2 regions of the Agromyces sp. G08B096 genome follow, and region 1 is predicted to be linked to the other one. Evidence: predicted binding sites of a transcription regulator. Region 1 holds the regulator's gene; the other holds the start of a gene.
What was found. The regulator LexA, encoded in region 1, represses DNA repair genes until DNA is damaged. The targets are predictions, from matches to a motif close to TCGAACANNTGTTCGA.
Positions count from the first base shown of each region.

Region 2: a site for LexA is predicted at 5,898-5,913, ahead of ABIQ69_RS12475 (Rv2578c family radical SAM protein). Genes of this name have one in related genera too.

Region 1 covers NZ_CP158374.1:2,062,930-2,077,391, reverse strand. Annotated here, with positions in the region: gene ABIQ69_RS10055 (alpha/beta hydrolase) at 31-804, shown strand; gene lexA (transcriptional repressor LexA) at 833-1,510, opposite strand; gene ABIQ69_RS10045 (LysM peptidoglycan-binding domain-containing protein) at 1,762-2,133, shown strand; gene ABIQ69_RS10040 (histidinol-phosphate transaminase) at 2,286-3,371, shown strand; gene hisB (imidazoleglycerol-phosphate dehydratase HisB) at 3,406-4,020, shown strand; gene hisH (imidazole glycerol phosphate synthase subunit HisH) at 4,017-4,652, shown strand; gene priA (bifunctional 1-(5-phosphoribosyl)-5-((5-phosphoribosylamino)methylideneamino)imidazole-4-carboxamide isomerase/phosphoribosylanthranilate isomerase PriA) at 4,772-5,518, shown strand; gene ABIQ69_RS10020 (SseB family protein) at 5,502-6,338, shown strand; gene ABIQ69_RS10015 (aminotransferase class V-fold PLP-dependent enzyme) at 6,433-7,869, shown strand; gene ABIQ69_RS10010 (DEAD/DEAH box helicase) at 7,940-12,541, shown strand; gene ABIQ69_RS10005 (DNA-formamidopyrimidine glycosylase family protein) at 12,528-13,304, shown strand; gene ABIQ69_RS10000 (DUF1844 domain-containing protein) at 13,315-13,638, opposite strand; gene infC (translation initiation factor IF-3) at 13,982-14,462, shown strand, end outside.
Region 2 covers NZ_CP158374.1:2,581,642-2,596,103, forward strand. Annotated here, with positions in the region: gene ABIQ69_RS12450 (heparan-alpha-glucosaminide N-acetyltransferase domain-containing protein) at 1-652, opposite strand, end outside; gene ABIQ69_RS12455 (universal stress protein) at 583-1,437, opposite strand; gene ABIQ69_RS12460 (thymidine kinase) at 1,578-2,198, opposite strand; gene ABIQ69_RS12465 (hypothetical protein) at 2,315-3,403, opposite strand; gene ABIQ69_RS12470 (ATP-binding protein) at 3,458-4,663, opposite strand; gene ABIQ69_RS12475 (Rv2578c family radical SAM protein) at 4,810-5,889, opposite strand; gene ABIQ69_RS12480 (ATP-binding cassette domain-containing protein) at 5,992-7,743, opposite strand; gene ABIQ69_RS12485 (malate:quinone oxidoreductase) at 8,074-9,552, opposite strand; gene ABIQ69_RS12490 (BadF/BadG/BcrA/BcrD ATPase family protein) at 9,610-10,650, opposite strand; gene ABIQ69_RS12495 (6-phospho-beta-glucosidase) at 10,647-11,903, opposite strand; gene ABIQ69_RS12500 (ROK family transcriptional regulator) at 12,052-13,209, opposite strand; gene ABIQ69_RS12505 (ATP-binding cassette domain-containing protein) at 13,294-14,142, opposite strand; gene ABIQ69_RS12510 (ABC transporter ATP-binding protein) at 14,139-14,462, opposite strand, start outside.

The DNA.
Region 1 (14,462 bases):
GCGCCCAGGTGCGGCGGCTAGCGTCGTCGCATGCAGCTCGCCGTCACCGAATCCGGCAGCGGTCCCCGGACCGCGATCCTCATCCACGGCATCATGTCGGACTCGCGCGCCTGGCACCGCGTCACGGCCGAACTGGAGGCGCACGAGTTCCGGGTGCTGGCCGTCGACCTGGCAGGGCACGGCCGAAGCCCGCGGGCGAAGCGCTACTCTCCCGCCGGATGGGCCGACGACGTCGTCGAGACGCTCGAGCCGCTGCTGGATGCCGCCCCGGACGTCGTCATGGGCCACTCGCTCGGCGGGCTCGTGGCGAGCCTCGTCGCCGACCGATTGGCGCCGCGCGCGGCCATCTACATCGACCCCGCGTTCTCGTTCCCGACGGGTCTCCGGGGTCTCGCCTTCAAGCTCTTCTTCGCGGTCGCTCCGCGGCCGCGCCGCTCGGCGCTCGTGAAGATGAACCCGAAGTGGCACGCCGACGACGTCGAGATCGAGCTCGCGACGCTCCGCGACTGGGACAAGCGCACCATCCTCGGCTTCTCCGACACCACGCGGCTGGTGCCGCCCGCGCGACTCGTGGCGCCGAGCCTCGTGCTCCTCGCCGAGAAGAGCCTGCTCATCACCGGCGACGTGGCCGCCCGGCTCCGCGGGCAGGGGATGACCGTCGAGACCGTGCAGGGGACGGGCCACACCGTGTTCCGCGATGATCACGCCGGCTTCATGTCGGCCGTCATCGGCTGGCTGAAGGCGCTGCCGATGCCGGCGCCGTCGGCCGGGGCGTTCGCGACGGCGGGCTCGACCGCGGACTGATCCCGGGGAGCGCGCAGGCGACCGGGGCTCAGACCGTCCGCAGGACCGCGACGACCTTGCCCAGCACCTCGGCGGCGTCGCCCAGAATGGGTTCGAACGCGGTGTTCCGGGGCAGCAGCCAGGTGTGGCCGTCGCGCTGGCGGAAGACCTTCACGGTCGCCTCGCCGTCGAGCATGGCGGCGACGATCTCGCCGTTCTCGGCCGTCTTCTGCGAGCGGACGACCACCCAGTCGCCGTCGCAGATGGCCGCGTCGATCATCGAATCGCCGACGACCTTGAGGATGAACAGCTCGCCCTTGCCGACGAGCTGACGGGGGAGCGGGAACACCTCGTCGATCTGCTGCTCGGCGGTGATCGGGACGCCGGCCGCGATGCGCCCGACGAGGGGGACCATCGCGGCGTCGGCGACCGGGGCCGCCGAGCCGGCGGGAGTGGCTCGTTCCTCGCTGCCGGGGAGCTCGATCAGCACCTCGAGGGCGCGCGGACGGTTGGGGTCTCGCCGCAGGTAGCCCGCAAGCTCGAGCTGGTTGAGCTGGTGCGTGACGCTCGAGAGCGAGGAGAGGCCGACCGCGTCGCCGATCTCGCGCATGCTCGGCGGGTAGCCGCGCTGCGCCACCGACCGCTGGATCACCTCGAGGATCGCCACCTGCTTGGCCGAGAGGCTCTTGCGGCGCCGCCCTGCGGCGGCCTCCCGCGTGCGGTCGATGTCGGTGCTCACGCTCTCGCCCCTCGTCGCGGCCGCCCGGCGGCCGATGTCGGTGGTGTCTGGTCGAATTCCAGTGACATTCGAAACTGTATCCGCCGCGCGCACGGGCGACAAACATCTGTTCGAGCGTGTCGCGCATTCGTGCGGGGGAGCGGGATGGACGCGGAGGGCTTGCAGATGTCGGTATTCGAAGATACATTCGGAACAGAGCTTCGCTTCCAGGTTCGGGCACGACACGTTCGGGAGGACCCATGGGCACCGCGACCACCATCGACCAGCTCGGCGTCATGCCCCGGGCCGAGTCCGAGCACCCCCGCACCCGACTCCGACTCACCCGTCGCGGCCGGGCCGTCTTCACGGCGCTGGCCGCGGTGCCGCTCGTCGTCTGGGCCGTCGCCGTCGTCCTAGGCTCCGGCGCGGCGGCGGCCGACGGGGCGCGCGGCGCGGCGGCTTCGCTCGAGACGGTCACAGTGGGCCACGGAGACACCCTCTGGGAGCTTGCGGTGTCGTTGGCGCCCGACGAAGACCCCCGCGAGGTCATCGCAGACATCCTGCGGATCAACGATCTCGACTCCGCCGTCGTCCAGCCCGGGCAGGAGCTCGCGCTGCCGGCATCCTTCTGACGCGGCCGTACCGCCCTCGGTGAGGCACCCGCACCGCCCTCGGTGAGGCACCCGGAATGATCCGTGGCGCGGGCGAGTCCCGCGCAGATCATCCGAGTCCACTCATGACGCCGCGGCGCGGCCGCGCCGCACCCCGCGGCTACCATGATCTGGTGACGAGTCTCGACGAACTCCCCATCCGAGACGACCTCCGCGGCAAGCAGCCCTACGGCGCGCCGCAGCAGGCCGTCCCCGTTGCGCTGAACGTCAACGAGAACACGCATCCGATCCCCGAGTCGGTCGCTCACGACATCGTCTCCCGGGTCGCGTCCGCGATCCTCGGGCTGAATCGGTATCCCGATCGCGAGTTCACCGAGCTGCGCACCGCCCTCGCGGCGTACCTCGGTCACGGGCTCGCCCCGGAGCAGATCTGGGCGGCCAACGGCTCGAACGAGGTGCTCCAGCACGTGCTGCAGGCCTTCGGCGGCCCGGGTCGCACAGCGCTGGGCTTCGCCCCGACGTATTCGATGTACGGCCTGCTCGCCGCGGGCACGGGCACCGCGTGGGTCACCGGTCCCCGCGACGCCGAGTACGAGCTCAGCCCGGCGACCGCCGTCGCCGCGGTCCGCGAGCACGACCCCGACGTCGTGCTGCTCTGCGCGCCGAACAACCCCACCGGGACGCCGCTTCCCCTCGAGACGATCGAAGCCGTCGCGGATGCCGCGCGCGGCATCGTGGTCGTCGACGAGGCGTACTTCGAGTTCGCCGATCCGGGTACGCCGAGTGCGGTGACGCTGCTGCCCGGCCGTCCCAGGCTGCTCGTCTCACGCACGATGAGCAAGGCGTTCGCGTTCGCCGGCGCGAGGGTCGGCTACCTCGCCGGCGACCCCGCGGCGATCGACGCGCTGCGGCTCGTCCGGCTGCCGTATCACCTGTCCGCACTCACGCAGGCCGCGGCGCTCGGCGCCCTCGCCCACGCCGACCAGATGCTCGCGATGGTCGACGAGATCCGAGCGCAGCGCGAGCGCATCTCGGCCGAGCTCGCGCGGCTCGGCTTCCGGCCGTACCGCAGCGGGTCGAACTTCGTCCTGTTCGACGGCGTCGACGACCCGCACGCCGTGTTCGAGGCGCTCCTCGCGCGAGGCATCCTGATCCGTGAGATCGGGCTCCCCGGAAGCCTTCGGGTGACCGCCGGCACCGAGACCGAGACGACGGCGTTCCTCGAGGCGATCGCGGGCTTCGCCCCCGCGCGCAGCTGAGAGCGCCGACGGACGACCCGAATAGGATGACCGCATGACCTCCTCGAACGCCCACCGGACCGCTCGCGTGCAGCGGGAGACGAGCGAGTCGAGCATCGATCTCTCGATCGACCTCGACGGCACGGGCACGAGCGATATCGAGACCGGGGTGCCGTTCTACGACCACCTGCTCACCGCATTCGCGAAGCACTCCCTCACCGACCTCACACTGCGCGCGCGGGGCGACATCGACATCGACGTCCACCACACCGTGGAGGATGTCGGCATCGCGCTGGGAACGGCGATCCGGCAGGCGCTCGGCGACAAGTCGGGCATCTCCCGGTACGGTGACGCGCTCGTGCCGCTCGACGAGGCACTCGCGCAGGCGGTGGTCGACATCTCGGGGCGGCCGTTCCTCGTGCACACGGGTGAGCCGTCCGGCTTCGAGTACCACCTCATCGGCGGTCACTTCACCGGATCGATGGTCCGGCACGTGTTCGAGGCGATCGCGTTCAACGCCGCGCTGACCGTGCATGTGACCGTGCTCGGCGGCCGCGACCCGCACCACATCGCCGAGGCGGAGTTCAAGGCGTTCGCCCGGGCGTTCCGGCAGGCGAAGGCCCTCGACCCCCTCGTCGTCGGCATCCCGTCGACCAAGGGCGCACTGTGAAGCGTCGGCGCGTCGTCGTGCTCGACTACGGCTCGGGCAACATCCACTCCGCGGCGAAGGCGCTGGAGCGGGCCGGTGCCGACGTCGAGGTCACGAGCGATCGAAAGGCGGCGCTCGAGGCCGACGGGCTCTTCGTCCCGGGCGTCGGCGCGTTCAAGGCCGTGATGGACCAGCTCCGGGCGGTGCGCGGCGACGAGCTCATCGACCGCCGGCTCGCCGGCGGCCGGCCGGTGCTCGGTGTTTGCGTCGGCATGCAGGTGTTCTTCGAGCGCGGTGTCGAACGGGGCGTCGACACCGAGGGGCTCGGCGAATGGCCGGGCGTGGTCACCGAGCTGCCCGCCGAGGTGCTGCCCCACATGGGCTGGAACACCGTGCAGCCCGACGAGGGCAGTGCGCTGTTCGCCGGGCTCGAGGAGGAGCGGTTCTACTTCGTGCACTCCTTCGCGGCGCAGCATTGGCACCTCGACGTCATCCCGCCGTTCCCGCAGCCGAAGCTCACCTGGGCCGAGCACGGCGGCCGGTTCCTCGCGGCGGTCGAGAACGGGCCGCTGTCGGCGACGCAGTTCCACCCGGAGAAGTCGTCGGAGGCCGGGATCCGGTTGCTGGCGAACTGGCTCGGCACCCTCGCGTGAGGCTCTGGGCCACCGCCCTCGCACGTCACGGTCAGGTCGCGGCGGTCGCGGGTGACTAGGATGCTGTGACTGTGCCGAACGCCGCGCGCATCGCGCGGTCTTCCGATTCGAGGACAGTGATGAGTGAGTTCAACAAGACCCCGAGGCTCGTGCTCCTGCCGGCCGTCGACGTCGCCGGCGGCAAGGCCGTCCGGCTGACGCAGGGCGAGGCCGGGACCGAGACCAGCTACGGGGACCCGGTCGACGCCGCGGTCGACTGGGCCGACCAGGGTGCGGAGTGGATCCACCTCGTCGACCTCGACGCCGCGTTCGGCCGCGGCTCCAACACGAGCGTGCTGAAGAAGGCGATCCGCCAGGTGCGCGGTGTCAACGTCGAGCTCTCGGGCGGCATCCGCGACGACGCGTCGCTCGAGCACGCGCTCGAGATCGGGGCGAAGCGCATCAACCTCGGCACCGCGGCGCTGGAGAACCCGGAGTGGGCAGCATCCGTCATCGCGCAGTACGGCGAGGCCATCGCCGTGGGGCTCGACGTGCGCGGCACGACGCTCGCGGCGCGCGGATGGACGAAGGAGGGCGGCGACCTCTGGCAGGTGATGGACCGCCTGGAGGAGGCCGGCGCCGCCCGGTACGTGGTCACCGACGTCACCAAGGACGGCACCCTGCAGGGGCCGAACCTCGACCTGCTGCGTCAGATCATGGACCGCACGCACCGCCCGGTCGTGGCTTCCGGCGGCGTCTCGAGCCTCGACGATATCGTCGCGCTCCGCGAACTCGTGCCGCTCGGCCTCGAGGGCGCGATCATCGGCAAGGCCCTCTACGCGGGCGCGTTCACGCTGCCCGAGGCGCTGGATGTCGCGTCCCACTGACGACGGTCCCTTCGACGGGCCGGATGCCGCTCCGGGCACCGGTTCTCCCGGCGGAGCCGCCGATTCGGCCGGCCGGCCGTGGGCCGGCCGCTCGTTCGAGCCGAATCCGCATGCAGCCGATGACGGCAGCGCGCCACCAGAGCTCGCCGCGGCGGTGCGCCGGTTCCGCTCCGGCGATGGCGGACAGGCGGACGTCGTGCAGGCCTTCGGCGGCTCGCGGCTGCTGATCCCGCTGCTTGCGGAACTCGGCGACGGCGGCACGGCGGTGGGCGAGCACGGGCTCGCGGTCGACAAGAGCCAGGAGCTGTCGATCGTCACGGTCGCCGGTCCCGACGGTCGGCGCGTGCTCCCCGTCTTCGCGTCCGTCGGGGCGATGTCGACGTGGAACCCGACGGCCCGCCCGGTGCCGGCCGACGGGGTCCGCGTCGCGCTCGCGGCCGCCGACGACGGCACCGACCTCGTCGTGCTCGACCCCGGGTCCGACGGCGAGTTCGTGCTGCGCCGCCCCGCGGTGTGGGCGGTCGCGCAGTCGCGTCCGTGGCGGCCGCCGTTCGAGGACGACGCGGTCATCGCGGCGTTCGAGCGGTCGATCTCATCCGAGCTCGCGGTCCTCGGCGTCGAACTGCTGCCGGGCGACCCGGACGCGCGGCTGGCCGGGCCCGAGCTGGTGGTGCGGTTGCAGCTGGTCGCCGGACTCACCCGCGAGGAGCTCGACGCGACGACGACCCGCCTCGCCAGGCGCTGGGCCGAGGACGACGTCATTGCCGCGGGCGTCGACTCCCTCGCGGTGAAGCTCGTCGGCGGGGCATCCGCACCTTGACCGGCACGTCCCCGAACGGGGCGTTGACCGCCGGCGGCACCCGGCGGACAATCGACCGTGGCGCGGCACGTGCCGCGCGGAAGCCGGGTGCGACATGGGGGACGGGCGCGATCGCCGGGGGCGGACCGCCGCCCGGGCGGAACGATCCGCCGAGGATCCGTACGACGCGGCACTGGTCGAGGCCGATCGTGCGGCGCGGCGCTGGCTCGCGGGCGTCGAGGAGCGGCCGGTTCCGCCCCGCGCGAGCCCCGAGGAGGTGCGCGACGCCCTCGGGGCGGAGCTGCCCGAGCTGGGGGAGCCGGCCGAGGCGGTGATCGAGCGCCTGGCGACGGCGATCGAGCCCGGTCTCATCGCCATCGGCTCGCCGCGCTTCTACGGGTGGGTCATCGGCGGCACCCAGCCGGCGGCGCTCGCGGCCGACTGGCTCGTCTCGGCGTGGGATCAGAACACGGGGCTCCGGGCGATCACGCCCGGAGCGGTCGCCGCAGAAGAGCTCGCGGGGGAGTGGATCCTCGACCTGCTCGGCCTCCCGGCCGGCAGCGCCGTCGGGTTCGCGACGGGGGCGACCATGTCGCAGTTCGCGGCGATGGCGGCCGGGCGCGACGAGGTGCTGCGCCGCGCGGGGTGGGAGGTCGCCACCGCCGGCCTCGCCGGCGGCCCGCGCGTCCGGTTCATCGTGGGCGCCGAACGGCACGGCACGGTCGACCTCGCGGGCCGCTATCTCGGGCTCGGGGCACCCGTCGCGGTCGCGGCCGACGCGGAAGGCCGCATCGACGTCGACGCCCTTGGCACCGAGCTCGCCGCCGGCGACGGCCCGGCCCTCGTCGTCCTTCAGGCGGGGAACATCCACTCGGGCGCGTTCGACGACTTCGCTCATGCGATCGAGGTGGCGCATCGGGCCGGGGCGTGGGTGCACGTCGACGGTGCGTTCGGGTTGTGGGCCGCGGCATCCCCTCGGTTCGCCTCGCTCACGGCGGGGCTCGCGCAGGCGGACTCGTGGTCGACCGACGCGCACAAGACGCTCAACGTGCCGTACGACTGCGGCATCGCGGTGGTCCGCGATCAGCCCGCCATGCTCCGGGCGCTCAGCATGCACGCGAGCTACCTGCAGGCGACCGAGACGGGCGCCGACCCCCACGAGAAGGTCGCCGAACTGTCGCGCCGCGCTCGCGGGGTACCGACCTGGGCGGTGCTGCGGTCGCTCGGCCGGGCCGGTGTGCGTGAGCTCGTGGAGCGGCTCGCGGATGCGGCGCGCGCCATCGCAGAGGGCCTCGCCGCGCTGCCCGGTGTCGAGGTGCTGAACGACGTCGTCTTCACCCAGGTGTGCATCGCCCTGGAGGACGACGCATCGACCGCCGAACTGAGCGACCGGCTGTGGCGCGGCGGCGAGGTGCTCGCGATGACGTCGAGGTGGCGCGACCGCGCGGTCGTCCGGTTCTCGGTGAGCAACTGGCGCACGGATGCCGCGCAGGCGGCGCGCACCGTCGCGGTGGTCGAGCGCACCCTCGCCGAGCTGCGCGCGGGGCGCTGACGGCCCGTCAGGCGGACGCCACGGCGCATACTCGGGGCGCGGTGTGGGCGGCATCGGCTTGAATGGACCCATGACCGAGGCGCTCGAGGCATTCTCGCCCGCGACCCGGGCCTGGTTCACCGAGTCGTTCACCGAACCGACCTCGGTGCAGCGGGGCGCCTGGCAGGCGATCGCCCGGGGCGATCACGCGCTGGTCGTCGCTCCGACGGGCTCGGGCAAGACGCTCGCGGCGTTCCTGTGGGCGCTCGACCGGCTGCACGCCGACGGATCCGAGCCGGGCTCCGGCACGCGGGTCGTCTACCTCTCGCCGCTGAAGGCGCTCGGCGTCGACGTCGAGCGGAATCTCCGGGCACCGCTCGTCGGCATCGCCCGCACCGCGGCCGCGCAGGGCCTCGAGCCGCCCGAGGTCACCGTCGGGGTCCGTTCGGGCGACACCCCGCCGAACGAGCGACGCGCCCTCGTCTCGCGCCCGCCCGACATCCTGATCACGACGCCGGAGTCGTTGTTCCTCATGCTGACCTCGGCAGCGAGGGAAACCCTTCGCGGGGTCGAGACGGTCATCGTCGACGAGATCCACGCGCTCGCCGGCACGAAGCGCGGCTCGCACCTCGCGCTCTCGCTCGAACGGCTCGACGCGCTCGCGGGCCGGCCGGTGCAGCGTGTCGGGCTGTCGGCGACCGTCCGTCCGCACGAGGAGGTCGCCCGCTTCCTCGCCGGCACGAAACCGGTCTCGATCGTGGCGCCGCCGTCGGGCAAACGTTTCGATCTGACGGTCCGCGTCCCCGTCGAAGACCTCTCCGATCTTGCCGGCGAGACGGGCTCGGGCACGGTCTGGCCGCACGTGGAGGAGGCGATCCTCGACGAGGTGCTCGCGCACCGGTCCACGATCGTGTTCGCCAACTCCCGGCGGCTCGCCGAGCGCCTCACCGCCCGGTTGAACGAGCTCTGGGCCGACCGCCAATCGCCGGTCGACGTCCTCGTCGAGGCCGGGCCCGGGACGGCACCGATCGACGGCGATCCGCCGGACGCCGATCCGCTCGGCGCTGGCGCGACGGTGCCGGGCGCCGTGCGGGTCGCCCCGCGCCGACCGCCCGCGGAGGCCGTCGGCGCCTCGGGCATCACCGGCGGGGCCGAGCCGATCATCGCCCGTTCCCACCACGGCTCCGTGTCGAAGGAGGAACGCGCCCAGGTCGAGGCCGACCTGAAGTCGGGTCGTCTGCGCTGCGTGGTCGCCACCTCGAGCCTCGAGCTCGGCATCGACATGGGGGCCGTCGACCTCGTCATGCAGGTGGAGTCGCCGCCGTCGGTGGCGAGCGGTCTGCAGCGGATCGGCCGCGCCGGGCATCAGGTCGGCGAGGTGTCGAAGGGCGTGATCTTCCCGAAGCACCGGGCCGACGTGCTGCACTCCGCGGTCGCGGCGGAGCGCATGATCGCGGGAGCCATCGAGGAGCTGCGCATCCCGACGAACCCGCTCGACGTGCTCGCGCAGCAGACGATCGCGGCCGCCGCCGTCGACGAATGGGACGTCGAGGACTGGTTCGACCTGGTGCGCCGTGCCGCGCCGTTCGCCGCGCTGCCGAGGTCGGCGTTCGACGCGACGCTCGATCTGTTGGCCGGGCGGTACCCGTCCGATCGGTTCGGCGAGCTGCGGCCGCGCATCCTGTGGGATCGCGACGCGGGCACGATCGTCGGTCGCCGCGGCGCCCAGCGGCTCGCGGTCACGAGCGGCGGCACGATCCCCGACCGGGGCATGTTCGGCGTCTTCATGGTGGGCGACGCCGGGCCGGGCCGTCGCGTCGGCGAACTCGACGAGGAGATGGTCTACGAGTCGCGCGTGGGCGACGTCTTCGCCCTCGGCGCGACGAGCTGGCGGATCCAGGAGATCACGCACGACCGGGTCCTGGTCTCTCCGGCTGCCGGCGAACCCGGCCGGCTTCCGTTCTGGAAGGGCGACGGCATCGGCCGCCCGGCCGAGCTCGGCCGGGCGATCGGAGCGTTCATCACCGAGCTCGCCGACGCGCCGCCCGCCGACGGCCTGGCTCGCAGCCGCGCTGCCGGGCTCGACGACCTGGCGGCGAAGAACCTCGTGGCCTTCATCGACGACCAGCGCCGGGCGACGACCGTCGTCCCCGACGGAGCGAACCTCGTGGTCGAGCGGTTCCGCGACGAGCTCGGCGACTGGCGCATCGTGCTGCATTCGCCGTACGGGATGCGCGTGCACGCACCGTGGGCGCTCGCCATCGGCGGACGCATCCGCGAACAGCACGGCGTCGACGCGAACGCGGTCGCGAGCGACGACGGCATCGTGCTCCGCATGCCCGACACCGGCGACGACCCGCCCGGCGCCGAGCTGTTCGCCTTCGAGCCGGCCGAGCTCGCCGACCTCGTGACCGAACAGGTCGGAGGTTCGGCGCTGTTCGCCGCCCGGTTCCGGGAGTGCGCCGCGCGGGCGCTCATCCTGCCGAAGACGAACCCGGGCAAGCGGTCGCCGCTCTGGCAGCAGCGGCAGCGGGCCTCGCAGCTGCTCGAGGTCGCGCGCGACTACCCCGAGTTCCCGATCGTGCTCGAGGCCGTGCGCGAATGCCTCCAAGACGTCTACGACCTGCCGGCGCTCACCCGGCTCGCCGAGCGCCTCGAGCGGAGGGAGCTCCGCTTCGTCGAGGTCGCGACGGAGTCGCCGAGCCCGTTCGCCTCCAGTCTGCTCTTCGGCTACGTCGGCGCGTTCATGTACGAGGGGGATGCCCCGCTCGCCGAGCGCCGCGCGGCGGCCCTGTCGCTCGACCCGGCGCTGCTGGCGGAGCTGCTCGGCACCGTCGAGCTGCGCGAACTGCTCGATCCGGAGGTCGTCGCGGAGACCGAGCGGCAGCTGCAGCGCCTCGACGCGGAGCGGGCCGCGCGCGGCGAGGAGGGCGTCGCCGATCTGCTGCGCGACCTCGGCCCGCTGACGCTCGACGAGGCGGCGATGCGAGTGGATGCCTCGACCGACGCCGCCTCCGCGCTCGGCGCGCTCGTCGCCGCCCGCCGAGCCGCGCAGGTCCGGTTCGCCGGCCGCGACTGGTTCGTCGCCGTCGAAGACGTCTCGCGGCTTCGCGACGCCCTCGGCGTGCCGGTCCCGCCCGGGCTGCCCGAGGTGTTCGAGGAGGGAGTCCGCGACCCGCTCGGCGACCTGGTGAGCCGGTACGCGAGGACCCACGGGCCGTTCACGACGTCGCAGGTCGCCGAACGGTTCGGCATCGGCACAGTGGTGGCGGCGTCCGCGCTCGCACGCCTCGCGGGCGAGCGGCGCGTGGTCGAGGGCGAGTTCCTGCCGCACGGCTCGGGCGTCGAGTGGTGCGACACGGGGGTGCTGCGGCGCATCCGCCGTCGTTCGCTCGCGGCGCTCCGCGACGAGGTCGAGCCGGTCGAGCCGCGCGAGTTCGCCCGCTTCCTGCCGGGCTGGCAGCACGTGGGCGGCCGGCTCCGCGGCGTCGACGGCGTCGCGGCCGTGGTCGAGCAGCTCGAGGGGGCGCGGATCCCGGCGTCGGCCTGGGAGTCGTTCGTCCTGCCGGCGCGCGTGAGCGACTATCGGCCAGGCCTGCTCGACGAGCTCACGGCGTCGGGCGAGGTCCTCTGGGCCGGCCAGGGGTCGCTCGCGGGCGACGACGGCTGGATCAGCCTCCATCTCGCCGAGACCGCGCCGCTCACGCTGCAGGCGCCCCCGCCCGGCCCCCTCGACCCGCTCGAGTCGGAGCTGCTCGCGCTGCTCGGCGGTGGCGGCGGGTTCTTCTTCCGCCAGCTCGTGGAGGCGACCGGCGCCGAGGAGGAGACCGCGGTGGTGGACGCGCTCTGGCGGCTCGCGTGGGCGGGCCTCGTGACCAACGACACCTTCGCCCCGGTCCGCGGCCTCCTCGCGGGCGGCGGCGCCCACAAGACCCAGGCCCCCGCGCCACGGGCGAGGCTCCGCGGACGATCGCTCACACGTCGGTCGCTCGCGGCCTCGGTGCAGGGCGAACGCGCGGCGCGGGCGGCCGCCAACCCGCCACGTGCAGCCGGACGCTGGTCGGTGCTGCCCCTCGCGAGCACCGCCGCCACGCCGCGGGCGCATGCGCTCGGCGAGACGATGCTCGAACGGTACGGCGTCGTCACGCGCGGGTCGGTCGTCGCGGAGGGCATCCTCGGCGGCTTCGCCCTCGCCTACCGCGCCCTCGCCGGCTTCGAGGACTCCGGCCGCGTGCGGCGCGGGTACTTCATCGACGGGCAGGGCGGCGCCCAGTTCGGCACGAGTGCCGCGGTCGACCGGCTGCGGGCGGCGCCGAAGGGGGAGGCGATCGCGCTCGCCGCGACGGATCCGGCCAACCCCTTCGGCGCGGCGCTCGACTGGCCCGAGGTGCCCGGCGAGGGCGGACACCGCCCCGCGAGGAAGGCGGGCGCGTTCGTCGCGATCGTCGACGGCGAGGCCGTGCTCTACCTCGAGCGCGGCGGTCGGTCGGCGCTGCAGTTCGGGGTCGACGAGGAACTCCTCGAACCCGCCGCGGCGGCGCTCGCCGAGGCCCTCCGCCGAGGTGCCGCGACGCGCATCCGCGTCGAGCAGGTGAACGGCGAACCGGTGTTCGGCACGCCGCTCGACCGCGCCCTGCGGGCGGCGGGGTTCCGCGAGACGCCGAGGGGGCTGCGCTTCGATGCCAGAGGGTGACACCGTCTTCCACGCCGCCCACCGGCTCCACGACGCGCTCGCCGGGTCCACGGTCGTCCGCTCGGACTTCCGGGTCCCGGCGTTCGCCACGGTCGACCTCGCGGGCGAGCTCGTCCACGGCGTCGCGAGCCGCGGCAAGCACCTCCTGATGCGGATCGGGGACGTGGTCGTGCACTCCCACCTGAAGATGGAGGGGGAGTGGCGCGTCTTCCGCCCGGGGGAGCGGTGGAGTCGGCCCGGCTTCCAGGCGCGGGCGGTGCTGGAAGTGCCGACGGCCGTCGCGGTCGGCTTCGACCTCGGGGTCCTCGAGGTGTTCCCGGTCGACGAGGAGGCCGACCGCCTGGCCTACCTCGGGCCCGACCTCCTCGGCCCCGACTGGGATGCCGCCGAGGCCGTCCGCCGGCTGGCCGCCCACCCCGACGCGCCCATCGCCGTCGCGATCGCCGAGCAGCGCAACCTCGCGGGGCTCGGCAACGTCTACGTCAACGAGGTGTGCTTCGTCCGCGGCATCCTGCCGACGCGGCCCGTCGGCAGCGTCGAGCTCGCTCCACTGGTCGACGTGGCGCGCCGGATGATCTTCGCCAACCGCGACCGGTTCTCCCGCACGACGACCGGCGACACGCGTCGCGGCAATCGGTTGTGGGTCTACGGTCGCGGCGGCGAGCCCTGCCGCCGCTGCGGCACGGCGATCGAGCACGGCACCATCGGGCGGAACGAGGTCGAGCAGCGCGACACCTGGTGGTGCCCGCACTGCCAGCGCTAGCGGACCGAGGTCAGCTGACCGGCCCGGTCCACTTCTCGCCCGGACCCTGTCCGATCGGGTCGGGGATGACGGACGCCTCCCGGAACGCCAGCTGCAGCGACCGCAGGCCGTCGCGGAGGGAGCGGGCGTGCATGTCGCTGATCTCCGGGGCGCCGGCGGTGATGAGCCCCGCGAGCGCGTTGATGAGCTTCCGCGCCTCGTCGAGGTCGGTCTGCTCGTCGGGGTCGTCGGCGAGGCCGACCTTCACCGCCGCGGCGCTCATCAGATGCACGGCCGCGGTCGTGATGACCTCGACGGCGGGCACCTCGGCGATGTCGCGGGTGGCGTCGGCCACCTGCTCGTGCGCGTGGTCGTCGGCCGCGGGCGCGACGGTGGACTCGTCTGAACTGTTGCTCACAGACTTCCTCTGCTAGACTTCTTCGGGCTCCGGGGCTTGTCCCCGGTACGAAAGTGGAGATACTCCCACCCGCGCATACCGCTTCACACAGGTTACCGGGTCGATTGCACTCCGCCGCTCGTCGCAGGCGAGGGGTAGACAGGGTGCCGCATGAGCCGAACGGAGCAATTCCGGGCGGCAATGCGTGCCAGAGGTTTGGCAAGGATTTCCGCTCTCGTCGTCCGGGCGGCATCCGTCTCCCGCACGAGCTTGAGAGATCGTTCGAGTAGAGGAGACACGCATCAGCGATCCGCGTACCAATGACCGTATCCGCGTCCCCGAGGTCCGCCTCGTGGGTCCTGGCGGAGAGCAGGTCGGCGTCGTGAAGATCGAGGTGGCCCTGCGGCTCGCGCAGGAGGCCGACCTCGATCTCGTCGAGGTCGCACCCAACTCGCGCCCGCCGGTCGTCAAGATCATGGACTACGGCAAGTACAAGTACGAGGCTGCGCAGAAGGCGAAAGAAGCGCGGCGCAACCAGGCGAACACCATCCTCAAAGAGGTGCGGTTCCGCCTGAAGATCGACAAGCACGACTACGAGACCAAGATGAAGCGTGCCGTCGGCTTCCTGAAGGCCGGCGACAAGGTCAAGGCGATGATCCTGTTCCGGGGTCGCGAGCAGTCGCGTCCCGAGATGGGCGTCCGCCTCCTGCAGCGCTTCGCGGAAGACGTGGCGGAGTTCGGCACGGTCGAGCACAACCCCACGATCGACGGCCGCAACATGG
Region 2 (14,462 bases), 520 kb from region 1:
CGATGCCGACGAGCATCACGGGTACCCACTCGATCACGGGGTACGCGCCGGCGAAGAACCAGTCGACCGGCAGGCCCCAGCCGGCGAGCCTCGCCTCGGCGACCCAGGGCATCCGGCTGACGGCGACCGCGATGCCCGGCGCCAGCGCCGCACCCGCGATGCCGACCCCGAGCGCGACGCCGCGCGGAAGGAAGAGGAGCGGGAGCAGCACGAGGAACGCGACCCCGTACACATCGAGGATCACGAAGACGAGCGGCGCCAGGCCGAAGGTGATCCCGAGTCCGAGAGCGATCAGCAGGAGCGCGCGGATCGTGATCTGCCGGCGGAGCCGCGCCCTCGCCGGTCCCCCGCCGAACCCCGGCGCGGCCGGGATCGGCCGGATGCCTCCGCTGATGAGGCCGAGCGCGATGCCGGCGGTCAGCGCGAACAACAGGCGCGGACGTTCGTCGGCGATCGCGAGCAGCTCAGCGCCGGTGACGGATGCCGCTGCCGGCGCCGCGTGCGCGAGGAACATGCCGATGAGCGCCAGACCGCGGGCCGCGTCGACGCCGTCGACCCGGGCGGATGCCTCGGCCGCGTCGGTCAGCGCACCACCACGGTCGGCCCCTCGAGGTGGGCGAGCACCCCGTGGCTGACCGAACCGAGCAGGAATCGGGCGAGCGCGCCGCGGCCGTGACTGCCGACGACGAGGAGCGAGGCATCCGCTGCTTCGTCGACGAGGGCGCTGACCGGATCGCCGGCGACGACACGGCGTACGACGTCGAGTTCCGGATGCTCCGCCTCGACGGGTGCGATCACCTCGTCGAGCACCTCGGCCGCCGCGGCGCCGAGTTCCTCGGTGCCGACCATCGCGACCCCGTACCCGTACTCCCCGCCGACCATCACCGCGATGTCCCAGGCGTGGACGGCGATGAGCGGCTCATCGAGCCGGATCGCCTCCGCGACGGCGAAGTCGAGCGCCCGCTGCCCCTCGACGGATCCGTCGACACCCACCACGACGCCGCGGCGCGCGCTCGTGTCGATGTCTGGGATCACTGCGACGGGCGCGCGGCTCGCCGCGGCGATGCGCAGGCTATGCACGCCGCGCCGACTCGGACGCTTGCCGCCGTGCCAGTCGCTGCCGACGACGAGCAGCTCGGCGTTCTTCGACACCCGTTCGAAGACCTCGACGGGCTGGCCCTGTTCGAGATCGGTGACGATCTCGACGCCGCCGCCGACTTCTCGCTCCGCCGTCTCACGGGCGGCAGCGAGGCTGTCGCGGGCGGCGGTATGGGCGGCGAGCAGCAGCTCCGCATCGCCCGTGGCTTCGATGGCCCCGTCGACGACGTGGACGAGCCGAAGCCGGAACCCGCGGGCCGCAGCCCGCTGCGCCGCCCACCGCACCGTGCGTTCGCACGCGTCGCCCGCCGTGCTCACTCCGACCGCGATCTCCGTCATCTCGCCCTCGCTTCCGACCGGCCCGCCCGGCGATCCCCCGCCGCCCTCACGACCGTGCACATCGATCTGCCCCCATCATGCTGCCGCACCGTGTCGATCGGAAGGGGCGGGGGCGGCATGGCGACGGCGCGGCCGGGCCCTCAGCGCCCGGGGTGCCCGTTCAGCACGCCACCCGACTCCTGCAGGTAGCAGACGCCGCACAACGACTCGTAGGTGACCTCGGCGCCGTCGATCGCGACCTGGTCGCCGTCGAACACGTAGACGCCGTCGATCTTGCGGCCGTTGAAGATGGCCTTCCGTCCGCAGCGGCAGATGGTCTTCAGCTCTTCGAGGCTGTGCGACACCTCGAGGAGCCGCCGGCTGCCGGGGAACGCGACGGTCTGGAAGTCGGTGCGGATGCCGTAGGCGAGCACCGGGACGCCGTCGAGCAGCGCGATGCGCAGCAGATCGTCGACCTGCCCCTCGGTGAGGAACTGCGCCTCGTCGACGAGGAGGCAGCTGACGTCGCGGCCGGTCGACTCGATGACCCGGGTGCGGTGGTGCTGGAACGTCTCGAGCACGGGTTCGTCGGGCGAGATGGTGAAGTCGACCTCGCGCGTGACGCCGAGGCGGGAGACGATGTCGCGGTCGCCCTTGGTGTCGACCGACGGCTTGGCGAGCAGGACCTCGTGCCCGCGCTCCTCGTAGTTGAAGGCCGCCTGCAGCAGCGCCGTCGACTTGCCGGAGTTCATCGCCCCGTAGCGGAAGTAGAGCTTGGCCATGCAGTGCGCCGTTCGGTGGTTCGCGGTCGGTCGGTCGGCCCTCCCCCGCTGCACGCCGAGTGCTGTGGCGTGCGGTGCGCCGGACGGCCCACCCGATCGTACTTCTCCTCGGCCCATCACTCGATGACGTAGTCCAGTTCGACGGTGATCTCCTCCCGCGAGATCGCCGTCCTCGTGCGGAATCCGACGACGCTCGCGACGGCTGCGAATCGTTCGAGCTCGCGCCGACGGACCTGGCGTGTCCCGCGTTCGGCGAGGATCACGAGTCGGCCGTTCGGGTCGTCGAGATCCCGCTCGGCGCGCACGCGCACCGCGGCGGCACGCTCGTCCGCGGCGAGCCAGGTGAGCAGTGCGGCGACGGCGGCCCACTGATCGTCGGCGAACTGCCCGGCGTCGCCGTCGCGGTCGGCGATGTCGACGGGGATGCCTCGCGCCGAGGCGAGGCTCGCCGCGAGGTCGTCGAGCCAGGTCGCCTCGATCCCAGCGCGGAGCGCCCGCCGCAGCGCCTCCGCGAGCTCGCGCGCCCGGTCGGCGTCCTGGACGGTGATGCGGTCGGCCGTCATGATCTGCGCGAGGAACGGCAGGACCTCGCGCCCGAGCACTGACACCCGGGACTGCTGCGCGCTGCGGGCGAGGCCGGTGCGGAGCTCCTGGTCGCGGCGGAGCACCGCGCGATTGGCCTCGCGCTGCCAGGCGAGGACGGCGTCGACGATCGTCGACGAGTACACCGCCGCGGCGGCGGTCAGCGCGAGCACGACCGCGACGTCGACGAGGATCAGCGAGGCGAGCGGCCCGTCGGTGGCGGTCGTCGCGGCCGCGCCGACGACGAGGATGGAGAGCACCCCGGCGGCGAGGACGCCGGCGATGGCGAGAGCGGTCCAGTTGCAGAACGGCGCGAGCGCGAGGATGAGCATCCCGATCACGGCGGGACCGTAGTCGTCGTACAGGTACCGATTGTGCCCGGCGGTAGAGACGTACTCGGCGATGGCCGCACCGACGGCCAACGTGACGACGAGCCCGAGCCGTTCCGACGTGAACGGGGCGCGAGCCGGGGCCGTACCCGTCGCGGCGGCGACGGCCGCGGCGCCGACCAGCATGATGCCGATGACGGCCACGGCCGGCAGTCGCACCTCGCCCCAATGCGCAATGGTGAGCGCGATCGAGAGTGCGACGGCGAGCGCCGCACCGATCGACGCGATCCACACGGCCGAGATCCCCCCCGATCGGGTCGACCTCCTGCTGGGTGAGCCTGAGGCGTCTCACTCGGCGGCTCCGATCGGGACGGTGAGCACGATCGTCGTGCCGACGCCTTTCGTGGACCACAGCCTGACACCGCCGCCCACCTGCTCGATCCGGCCGCGAATCGAGGTGCGCAGGCCGATGCGGTCGGCCGGCACCTCGTCTTCCTCGAAGCCCGCACCGGAGTCCATGACGGCCACAGTCAGCTCCCCGCCGCCGACGCCGATGGCCAGTTCGGCGTCGGCGACGCCGGCGTGGCGCCCGACGTTGACGAGGCACTGCGCGACGGCCGCGTCCAGCGCCTCAGCGCGCGCGGTGGTGACCAGCTCGAGTGCGCCGAGGTCGCCCATGATCCGCACGGTGACGCCGGCGGTGGCCGCCGCCTCGAGCGCGGTCGCGAGACCGCCGGGCGGATCGGATGCGTCGGCGGTCGGGGTGCCACGCGGTGACGGTTCGGGCCGCTGGTCGATCGCCCAGTCGCGGCCGACGATGAGACCGAGGTCCTGGCGGATGCCCGCCCTCAGCCGCTCGTCCACGCGGCCCGAACCGGCCGCGGCGATCGCGACGAGGTGGCTGAGCGCCGTGTCGTGCAGCCGTGCCGTGGCCCGCAGTTCGTCGTCGTGTCGCAGTGCGAGCTCACGCGCCTGCTCGCTCGCGCGGTGCAGCCCGGTGTCACTTCTCGCGCCCCGGTTGCGGCTCACGCCGTCGAAGACACGGGTCGTGAGCACGAGCCCGAGGGCGAACAGCGCGGCGATGCTGGGCGACCACGTCGCCCCGACGAGGGCGCAGCCCAGGAAGGCCGCGGCTTCGCCGAGCCCGAAGCCCAGCACCGCCCAGGTGACCGCGATCGCGGTGCCCGAGCCGGCGCCGCCGACGAGCACCATCGCCACACGCGGCAGTGCCAGCACCGCGTTGTTGGAGGTCGCGAAGCGGCTGTCCTCCCCCATCACGATCATCGTCACGCCGACCATCACCGCGGTGCCGACGACGAGATAGGCCACCGTCGCCGTGACCGTCGGGGCGAACCAGAGGACTGCGAGCAGGGCGATCATGACGAGTACGGCGCCCGACGCGGCCCACGCCACGTGCCGGTCGAGCGCGACGGCGCTGACGACGCCGACCAGGACGGCGATGGTGAGGCAGACGAGCGCCGCCGCCTGCCCCGCCCGGTCGAGCGCGTGGCTCAGGGCGTCGCGAGCAAGATGCCCGGGCAGCCCCAGCGCCATGCGTCCCTCCGGATACGGTCCTCCTGCGGATTATCGCACCGGGGCGACGCGCGGGGCGGTCGGGTTTCGTCCGGCGTCGGTCGATCCGGCCATGAGCCGCGTCGGACCGGACCGTCGCCCGTGGCCGGACCGGCCGCAGCCCGGACTCAGAAGAGCGCCGACGGGTCGGGCGGCGGCGCGAACGTCGGCACGGGCTGCCGGCCGGGCGCGAGCTGCTCCCGGCTGCCGCGCGGCGCGCTCGAACGGACGCCGCCGGTGGTCGGATCGGGGGCCCGGGTGCCCATGCCGTGCGACCGCAGGATCGGGCGGACGCGTTCGGCGAGCCACGCGCGGTACGCCTTCGGCGCGTACGCGTTGCGACCGTAGTACATCGAGCGGTACTTCGGCACGAGATCGGGATGCTCCCGCTCGAGCCACTGCATGAACCACGGCTTCACCGACCCGCGCAGGTGCAGGGCCGCCCACGTCACATGGGTCGCGCCGGCCGCCTTCGCCCGGCCGATCGCGTCGTCGAGGTGTGCCCGCGTGTCGGTGAGGTACGGCAGGATCGGCATGAGGAAGACGCCGCAGTCGAAGCCGGCCTCGCGCACCGCCGTGACGGTCTGCAGCCGGGCCTTCGTCGACGGCGTCCCTGGCTCGACCGACTGCTGCAGGTCGTGGTCGTACACCGCGATCGACATGGCGAGGTCGACCGGCACGTGCTGCGCAGCATCGGTGAGCAGCGGCAGGTCGCGCCGAAGCAGCGTGCCCTTGGTCAGGATGCTGAGCGGCGTGCCGCTCGCCGCGAGCGCCTCGATGATGCCCGGCATGAGCGCGTACCGGCCCTCGGCGCGCTGGTACGGGTCGGTGTTCGTGCCGAGCGCGACGTGCTCGTGCCGCCAGGACGGCTTCGCGAGCTCCTTGCGGAGCACCTCGGCGACGTTGACCTTCACGATGATCTGGCGGTCGAAGTCGTCGCCGGCGTCGAGGTCGAGGTACTCGTGCGTCGGGCGGGCGAAGCAGTACGCGCACGCGTGGCTGCACCCGCGGTAGGGATTGATGGTCCAGGCGAACGGCATCGCCGACTGGCCGGGCACGTGGTTGAGCGCCGACTTCGCAAGCACCTCGTGGAAGGTCATGCCGGCGAACTCGGGCGTCTGCACCGACCGGACCAGGTTGTTCAGGCGCGCGAGCCCCGGCAGCGCGTCGGACTGATCGACGCCCAGTTCCTGCCCGCTCCACCGCATTTCCTTATTCGAACACATGTTCGAATCGATCGCAAGACGACTCGCGTGCCCGGATCGGAGGCGCGGGCGGGCGGGCGAGGAGCGCCCGCCCGCCCCCACGGGTCACCCCGCCGCGGCGATCGCCGCTTCGGCCGGACGGCCCGCCTCGAGCCGGAGCTCCGCATCGCTCCAGCGACGCCGCATCCACCGGTCGTGGCTCGCGATCAGGACCGCGCCCGGATACCCGCCGAGCGCCGCCTCGAGCTCGGTCGCGAGCCCGAGGGAGAGGTGGTTCGTCGGCTCGTCGAGCAGGAACAGGTGCGGCGGCTTCGCGATGACGAGCGCGAGCGCCAGCCGTCGCTGCTGCCCGACCGACAGCGCGCCGACCGGGCGGTCGGCATCGCGCGGCGCGATGAGCCCGAGCGAGGACAGCGGCACCTGCTCGGCGCGCCGCTCGCCGAGCGTCCGCTCGTACAGCTCACGCGGCGAGGCATCCGGATCGGCGAAGCGCACATCCTGCTCGAGCAGGCCGATGCGCAAGCCGCGGCGCCGGTGCATCGTGCCGCCGTCGAGCGGCACCCGCCCCGCGAGGACGCCGAGCAGGGTCGACTTGCCCGCCCCGTTCGCGCCGGTGACCAGCAGCCGCGCGGTCGGCGCGATCTGCAGCGAGCCGATCGACAGCCGCCCGGTGACCGACGCATCCGTCAGCTGCACGAGCAGCCCCGCCTCCTCGGTGAGCGCGTGCGCGCCGGTCGGGATGCCGGTGAACGCCAGCGCCTGCGGGGGCTTCTGCACCTGCTCGCGCTCGAGCGTCTCGAGGCGCAGCTCGGCGTTCCGCACCCGCCGTGCCACCGTGCGGGCGACGTTCTCGCCCTTGAAGTGGCGGATGAACTTGTCGTTGTCGGTCGCCGCCCGGCCGTGCGCGACGGTCCGCGCACTCTGGTCCACGACGCTCCGCAGCCGCGCGAGCTCGTCCTGCTCGTCCTCGTACTGGCGCTGCCACCTGGCGCGCTCGTCGGCCTTCACCCGGAGGAACTCCGAGAAGCTGCCGCCGAACACGGTCGCCCCGGCGGCCGGCTCCCCGGAGCCAGCCGTGGCCACCGCCCCCGAGGCGAGCCGGCGTGCGGGATCGAGGTCGAGCAGCCCGGTGGCCACGCGATCGAGGAACGCGCGGTCGTGGCTCGCGAAGACGACCGGACCGCGCCACGCGCGCAGCCGATCCTCGAGGAACGTCGCCGCCGTGTCGTCGAGATGGTTCGTCGGCTCGTCGAGCAGCAGCGCATCGGACGCGCGGAGCAGCAGCGCGGCCAGCGCGAACCTGCTCCGCTGCCCGCCCGACACCTCGCCGATCGTGCGATCGAGCGGGATGCCGGCGACACCGAGCCCCTGGAGCAGCTCGTCGCGGCGCGCGCCGGCCGACCACACGTCGGCCCGCTCGGCGGCGTCGAGCGCGGCGGAGTAGCGGGCGGATGCCTCGGGCGAGGCATCCGTCAGCGCGGCGGCCGCCGCATCGAGTTCGCGCTCGATGGCGCGGACCTCGGCGAGCGCGGCCTCGAGGATGGCGTCGAGGCGCTCCGACGGGGCGAAGGGCACCTCCTGCAGCAGCAGGCCGATGCGGGAGGGCCGGGTGATGCGGCCCGCGACCTCGGGTGGGACGCCGCCGGTCGGCAGCGGCACCGCGGCCGCGTCCGCATCGCTCAGCCCCGCGAGCAGGCGCAGCAGCGTGGACTTGCCGGCGCCGTTCTCGCCGATGAGGCCAAGGCGTTCGCCCGGCGACACGGTGAGGGACAGGTCGGCGAGCACTCGTCGCTCGCCGTAAGACACCGACAGGCCGTCGGCGCGGAGATGGTGGGAGAAGGAGATCGTAGTGGGCAAGAAGTCCGCCCTTTCGCGATGGTGCTCCCGGGCGGGCGAGCCGGCGACGCGGGTCGGCGACCGGTTCGCGCGACGGCGCAGAGGGCTCGCCCGCCTCTGGAGCGGAAACGGATGACTCCCGCCGGGCATCTGCCGTGCGCGAGGGTGCACGGCAACGCTGTCGCGATCAGCGGAACGGGCACACCACGGGTCAACGGCGCCTCAGGCGCGGGACGGTGGGTGTGCTCACTTCATAGCCGTACGACCATAGCAGACCGGGAGGTCTGCTCGTCAAGTACTGATCCGCCGTACCGGCGCCCGCGCACCGCCCCGAAGCGCTGCCGCTTCGGCTCAGGCGGTGAGGTGCAGCGCCTTCGCCGTCGCCGCGAGCGACTCGGCCGCCGCGGCCGGATCGTCGTTGAGCTTCTCCCCGTAGTGCGGGATCATCTCGCGGATCTTCGGCTCCCACGCGGAGAACCGGTCGGGAAAGCAGCGCCGCAGCACGTCGAGCATGATCGGCGCTGCCGTCGAGGCGCCGGGCGACGCACCCAGGAGACCGGCGATCGTGCCATCGGCACCCGTGATGACCTCGGTGCCGAACTGGAGCACACCGCCCTGCTCGGGGTCCTTCTTCATGACCTGCACGCGCTGGCCGGCCGTGATGAGCTCCCAGTCCTCCTTCTTCGCGGTCGGCATGAACTCGCGGAGGGCCTTCATCTTCGCGTCGCGGCTCGCGAGCAGCTCGCCGACGAGGTACTTCACCAGGTCGAAGTTCTTGAACGCGACCTGCAGCATCGGGCCGAGGTTGTGCAGACGCACCGAGAACGGCAGATCGAACCAGGTGCTCGACTTCAGGAACTTCGGGGTGAACCCGGCGTACGGACCGAACAGCAGGGCCGTCTCGCCGTCGACGACCCGGGTGTCGAGGTGCGGCACCGACATGGGCGGCGCGCCCACGGCCGCCTTGCCGTACACCTTGGCCTGGTGCTGGGCGACGATCTTGGGGTTGGTGGTGCGCAGGAACTGGCCCGAGATCGGGAAGCCGCCGAAGCCCTCGATCTCGGGGATGCCCGAGTGCTGCAGCAGCGCGAGCGCGCCGCCGCCGGCACCGACGAACACGAAGCGGGCGCGCACCTCGTCGGGGGTGTTCCCGACGAGCCGGCGGAGCCGCAGCTTCCATGCGCCGTCCTTCTGGCGCTTCAGCCACGTCACCTGGGTGTCGGTGTGGACCTCGGCGCCGCGGCGCGAGAGGTCGTCGAAGAGGTGGCGGGTGAGCGCACCGAAGTCGACGTCGGTGCCGGCCTCGATGCGGGTCGCGGCGACCTTCTGCTTCGGGTTGCGCTTCTTCGCGAGCAGCGGCGTCCATTCGGCGATCTGCTCGAGGTCTTCGGTGTACTCGAGGCCCGGGAAGAGGGGCTGGTCCTTCAGGGCGTCGACGCGCTTGCGCAGGTACTCGATGTTCGACTTGCCCTTGACGAACGTCATGTGCGGCGTGGAGTTGATGAACGTGTTCGGCTCGGGCAGGTCGCCCTGCTCGACGAGGTGCGCCCAGTACTGGCGGCTCACCTGGAACTGCTCGTTGATGCTGATCGCCTTGGCGGGGTCGACGGTGCCGTCCTTCGCCTCGGGCATGTAGTTCAGCTCGCACAGCGCCGCATGGCCGGTGCCGGCGTTGTTCCACGCGTTCGAGGACTCCTGCGCGACCTCACCGAGGCGCTCGTAGACCCGGATGCTCCAGTCGGGCTGGAGCCGGGAGATGAGGGAGCCGAGCGTCGCGCTCATGATGCCCCCGCCGATCAGCACGACGTCGACGGTTTCCTCTGAATGCACGATTTCCAGTCTATGTCTCCGGGGCGGCGCGCTTGACCGCGGGTCGGGGCTGCGCTATCAGGCCCGGGCGGCCGCCGGGGTCTCCCCGAGCGGCACCGCGGCGGCCGTCCCGAACGCCGCGCGGGCGCGCGCGAGCGCGTCGGGGGCGGCCCCCGCGTGCTGCAGGGCGAGCAGGCCCGCCCCGACGATCGGCGGGCCGTCGAAGATCTCGACGACGGCGAGCGGGGCGTCGAGGGCGAGGCGGTCGAGGATGCCGCCGATGAGGCGCGGGTCCCTCGCCTGCACGATGCCGCCGCCGAGCACGACCGGCACCGGGCGGTCGAGCAGGTCGAGACGGGTGAGGCACGCCCGCGCGAACGCGACGATCTCCTCGGCCTGGCGGTCGACCAGCTGAGCCGCGACCGCGTCGCCCTGCCGCGCCGCCTCGAACACGGAGGGGGCGAGCACGGCGAGCTCGGCCGAGTCGCGCCGGCCGAAATGGAGATCCTCGATGAGCTCGGCGACCGAGCCCAGCCGCAACTGCTCGAGCAGCATGCCGGTGAGCAGCGTGCGCGGCCCACGACCGTCCACCTCGCGGGCCGCGTGCCAGAGCACCTCCTCGCCGAGCCCGCTGCCCCCGCCCCAGTCGCCCGAGAGCGGCCCGAGCGAGGGGAACCGCGCATCGGCGCCGTCGGCCCGCACGCCCACGGCGTTCACGCCCGTGCCGCACACCACGACGACCGCGTCGGGCGAGTCGGTGCCCGCCCGCAGCAGGGCGTACAGGTCGTTGTCGATCACCGTCGAGGGCGACACCCATGGCCGGCCCTCGATCGCGGCGCGATACTCCGCGAGTTCCACGGGAAGGTCGATGCCCGAGAGGTACAGGTCGGCCTGCACCACCGGGTGCTCGCCCGCGACCTCGCGCACGAGCGCGTCGACGACGCCGACGGAGGCGTCCAGCCCCTCGAAATGCGGACTCGAGCCCGGGCCCCGCCGCCGCGACACGATCCGGCCGTCGAGGGTCAGCGCCGCGGCATCCGTCTTCGAACCGCCTCCGTCGACACCCACCACCACCGGCTCGAGGGCACCTGACGCCGCGGCATCCGGCCGCCCGGTCACGCCCACTCCAGGAACCGTGCGTTCTCGGCGAGCAGGAGATCGGTGAGCCGTTCGGCCCGCTCGTGCTGCAGCACCAGCGGGTGCGCCCGCATCGCGCGAAGCACCCGGTCACGTCCGCCGTGGACGGCGGCGTCGAGCGCGAGCCGCTCGTACCCGGCGACCCCCGCGATGAGCCCCGCGATATCCGCGGGGAGCGGCTCGACCGGCTCGGCCTCGAACCGGTCGTCGCGGTAGCGGGCCGGCACCTCGACGACGTGGTCGTCGGGCAGGAACGGCAGGAGCCCGTCGTTGCGGAGATTCACGACGCGCGGGGCATCCGCGCCGCGATGCATCGCGGCCAGCAGCTCGATCGCCGCCTCCGAGTAGAACGCACCGCCCCGCCCCTCGAGCGCGGCCGGCTTGTCGTGCTGCGCCGGGTCGGCGTAGAGCTCCAGCAGCTCGCGCTCGATCGCGCGCACGGCCTCGGCCCGGGTGGGCTCGCGGAGCTGCTCGGCGAGCACCTCGTCGTGCGCGTAGTAGTAGCGCAGGTAGTAGGAGGGCACCACGCCCAGCTGGGCGAGCAGCTCGGGCGCCAGGTGCACCTCCCCGGCGAGGTCGCCCAGCCGGTCGGCGAGCAGCGACGGCAGCGCGTCCCGTCCGTCGACCGAGACGCTGCGCTCCCAGGTGAGGTGATTGAGCCCGACGTGCCCCAGCCGGACCTCGTCGTGGCCGACGCCGAGCATCGCGGCGAAGCGTCGCTGGAAGCCGATCGCGACGTTGCACAGGCCGACGGCCCGGTGGCCGTGCTCGAGCAGGGCCCGGGTGACGATGCCCACCGGGTTGGTGAAGTCCACGATCCACGCGTCGGGCTTCGCGTGGCGTCGGACGACGTCGGCGATCCGCAGCACGACCGGCACCGTGCGCAGCGCCTTCGCGAGCCCGCCCGGCCCGGTCGTCTCCTGGCCGATGCAGCCCGCCTCGTGCGGCCACGTCTCGTCGGCGTGCCTGGCGTCCTGCCCGCCGACCCGCAACTGGACGAGCACCGCGTCGGCGTCGGCGACGCCCGCGACGAGGTCGGTCGTGCCCACCACGCGAGCGGGATGAGCCGCGTGGCGGAGCATCCGCTCGCTCATGCCCGCGACCAGCGCGAGCCGGCGCTCGTCGGGGTCGACGAGGTGGATCTCCTCGAGCGGCAGCTGCTCGCGCAGCCGGGCGAATCCGTCGATGAGCTCCGGCGTGTAGGTCGAGCCTCCGCCGACGATGGCGAGTTTCATGGGTCCTCCGATGGGTGGATGGGAAGCGGATGAGCGGGCGAGCCGCCGGATCCGGGCAGACGGATGCCGCGTACGGGTGACGATCGACCGGTGGGCGGTCGATCGGATGTGGCGATCGATGGTGGCGCGGCGGTGTCGCCGCGCGGGGTCAGACGGCGACCGTGATGTCGGCCTCGAGCCGGTCTCGGATGCGATCGACGAGCAGCTGGCGGGCGCCGAGCAGCACCGGCTGATCGCCGGTTCCGCTCGCGCGGACCACGAGCTTCGGATGCGCCGCCGCGTCGATGCGGTCGCCGACGAGTTCGGCGAGCCGCGTGCCGCCCGCCCGGCCCGTCGGGCCGCCGAGGACGATCATCGCGGGATCGAGCACCGCGAGGAGCGGCGCGACGGCATACGCGACCCGGTCGGCGACCGCCTCGAGGGCGGCGGCATCGCCGGCGAGCCGCGGCAGCACCTCGGCGAGCGCGGTGCCCTCCTCCGCCCCGAGCAGGTGCGCCACGGCGGGCCCGCCGAGCAGGTCGGTGAGGTCGTTCGCGGTCGGCGCGATCGCGGTCGCGCTCCGCGCCACTTCGAGGTAGCCGACCTCGCCCGCACCGCCGGCGGCGCCGCGGTGGACGACCCCGCCGAGGTCGATGCCGACGCCGAGCCCGTCGCCGATCCAGAGCAGCACGAAGCTCGACGCGGTGGTCGCCACGCCTCCGGATCGCTCGGCCATGGCCGCGAGGTTGACGTCGTTCTCGATGAGCACGGTGCGGCCGAGCGCGCGCTCGAGCCGGCGCCGGCTGCCGACCTGCGGCCAGCCGGGCAGCGTGTCGGTGAACGAGAGCTCGTCGCCCTCGTCGTCGAACGCGGCCTGGACGCCCGCGACCACGAGGCCGACGGAGTCGACATCGACGCCCGCGGCCCGGCACGCGGCCTCGACGGCGCCGAGCACGTCGGACTCGGGCGTGCGCCCGGCCGTCGCGGCGGGGACCTCGACCACGGGGTGGTCGGCGTCGGCCGCGTCGACCACGACGGCCTCGATGGCGCCGGCGAGCACGCTGATCGCGACCCCGGTCACCCGGTCGGTGCGCACCCCGTAGCTCACCGCGTTGGGACCCCGGCCTCCCGACACCTCGCCCACCGCGTGGATCAGCTCGACGCGCTCGAGTCGCGCGATCATCTGCGCCGCGGTCGGCTTGGACATGCCGGAGAGCTCGCCGAGCTGGGCCCGCGTGAGCGGGCCGTGCTCGAGCAGCAGGCGGAACGCGGTGCGGTCGTTGTGCGCGCGCAGCCACGTGGGCGTGCCCGGGTCGATCCGGTTCATCGCCTCCTCCTGCCCCGCCGGTGCATCCGGCGCTCGGTCGTCATCGATCACTGTATCTGAAAGGTTTCTTTCCTGAATGACGCCTCACCCGCCTCTCCGGACTTCGTCCCGGAGCGCCCCGAGGCGGTCCGGGTCGGCCGCGGCCTCGAGCAGGGTCTTCGTGTACTCGTGCTGCGGTCGCAGGATGACGTCATCGGCCGGTCCGCGCTCGACGATCTCGCCGCGGGTCATCACGAGGATCTCGTCGGAGAAGTGCCGCGCCGTGGCGAGGTCGTGCGTGATGTAGAGCACGCCCAGCCGCTCCTCCCGCTGCAGGTCGGCCAGCAGGTTCAGCACGCCGAGCCGGATGGAGACGTCGAGCATCGACACCGGTTCGTCGGCCACGATGAAGCCCGCCCCCGGCGCGAGCGCCCGCGCGATCGCGACCCGCTGCCGCTGACCGCCCGACAGCTCGTGCGGCCGACGGTTCGCGAAGCTCGCCGCCGGCTCCAGCCGCACCCGCTCGAGCAGCTCGTACGCGCGCTCGCGCGCCTGCGCCGCCGACAGCTGCGGATGGTGGATCCTGACCGGCCGCTCGAGGTGGTGCAGGATCGTGTGGAACGGGTTCAGCGAGGCGAACGGGTCCTGGAAGACCATCTGCACGTGCCGCCGGTACCGCGCGAGCCCCGCACCCCGCGTCGCCGTCGGCCGCCCGTCGAGGAACACCCCGCCCGACGTCGGAGACTCCAGCTTCGCCAGCATCTTCGCGATCGTCGACTTCCCCGACCCGCTCTCGCCCACGAGCGCGACCGTGCGGCCGGGCTCGAGGGTGAACGAGACATCCTTCACCGCGTGCAGCGTCTGGAACCGCACGCCGCTGCGGAGCCGGAAGTCCTTCACGAGGTTCCGCGCCTCCAGGCGCTCCGGTCGCGCGTCGCGTTCGGTCGCCCTCATGCCACCCCTCCCTTCTCGCGGACCGGTCCGCCGTTCTCCCGGACCGGTCCGCCGTTCTCGCCGACCGGCCCGCGTCGCACGAAGTCCCCCCGGTCGCCCCGCAGACTCGGGAAGCTCGCGAGCAGCCGCTTCGTGTACTCGTGCCGCGGGGACCGGTAGATCTCCTCGGCGTCGCCCTGCTCGACGATCTCGCCGGCGAGCATCACCGCGATCCGGTCGCTGATCTCGATGAGCAGCGGCAGGTCGTGCGTGATGAAGATCACCGCGAACCCCAGTCGCTCCCGCAACCGCATGAGCTCCCGGATGATGCCGCGTTGCAC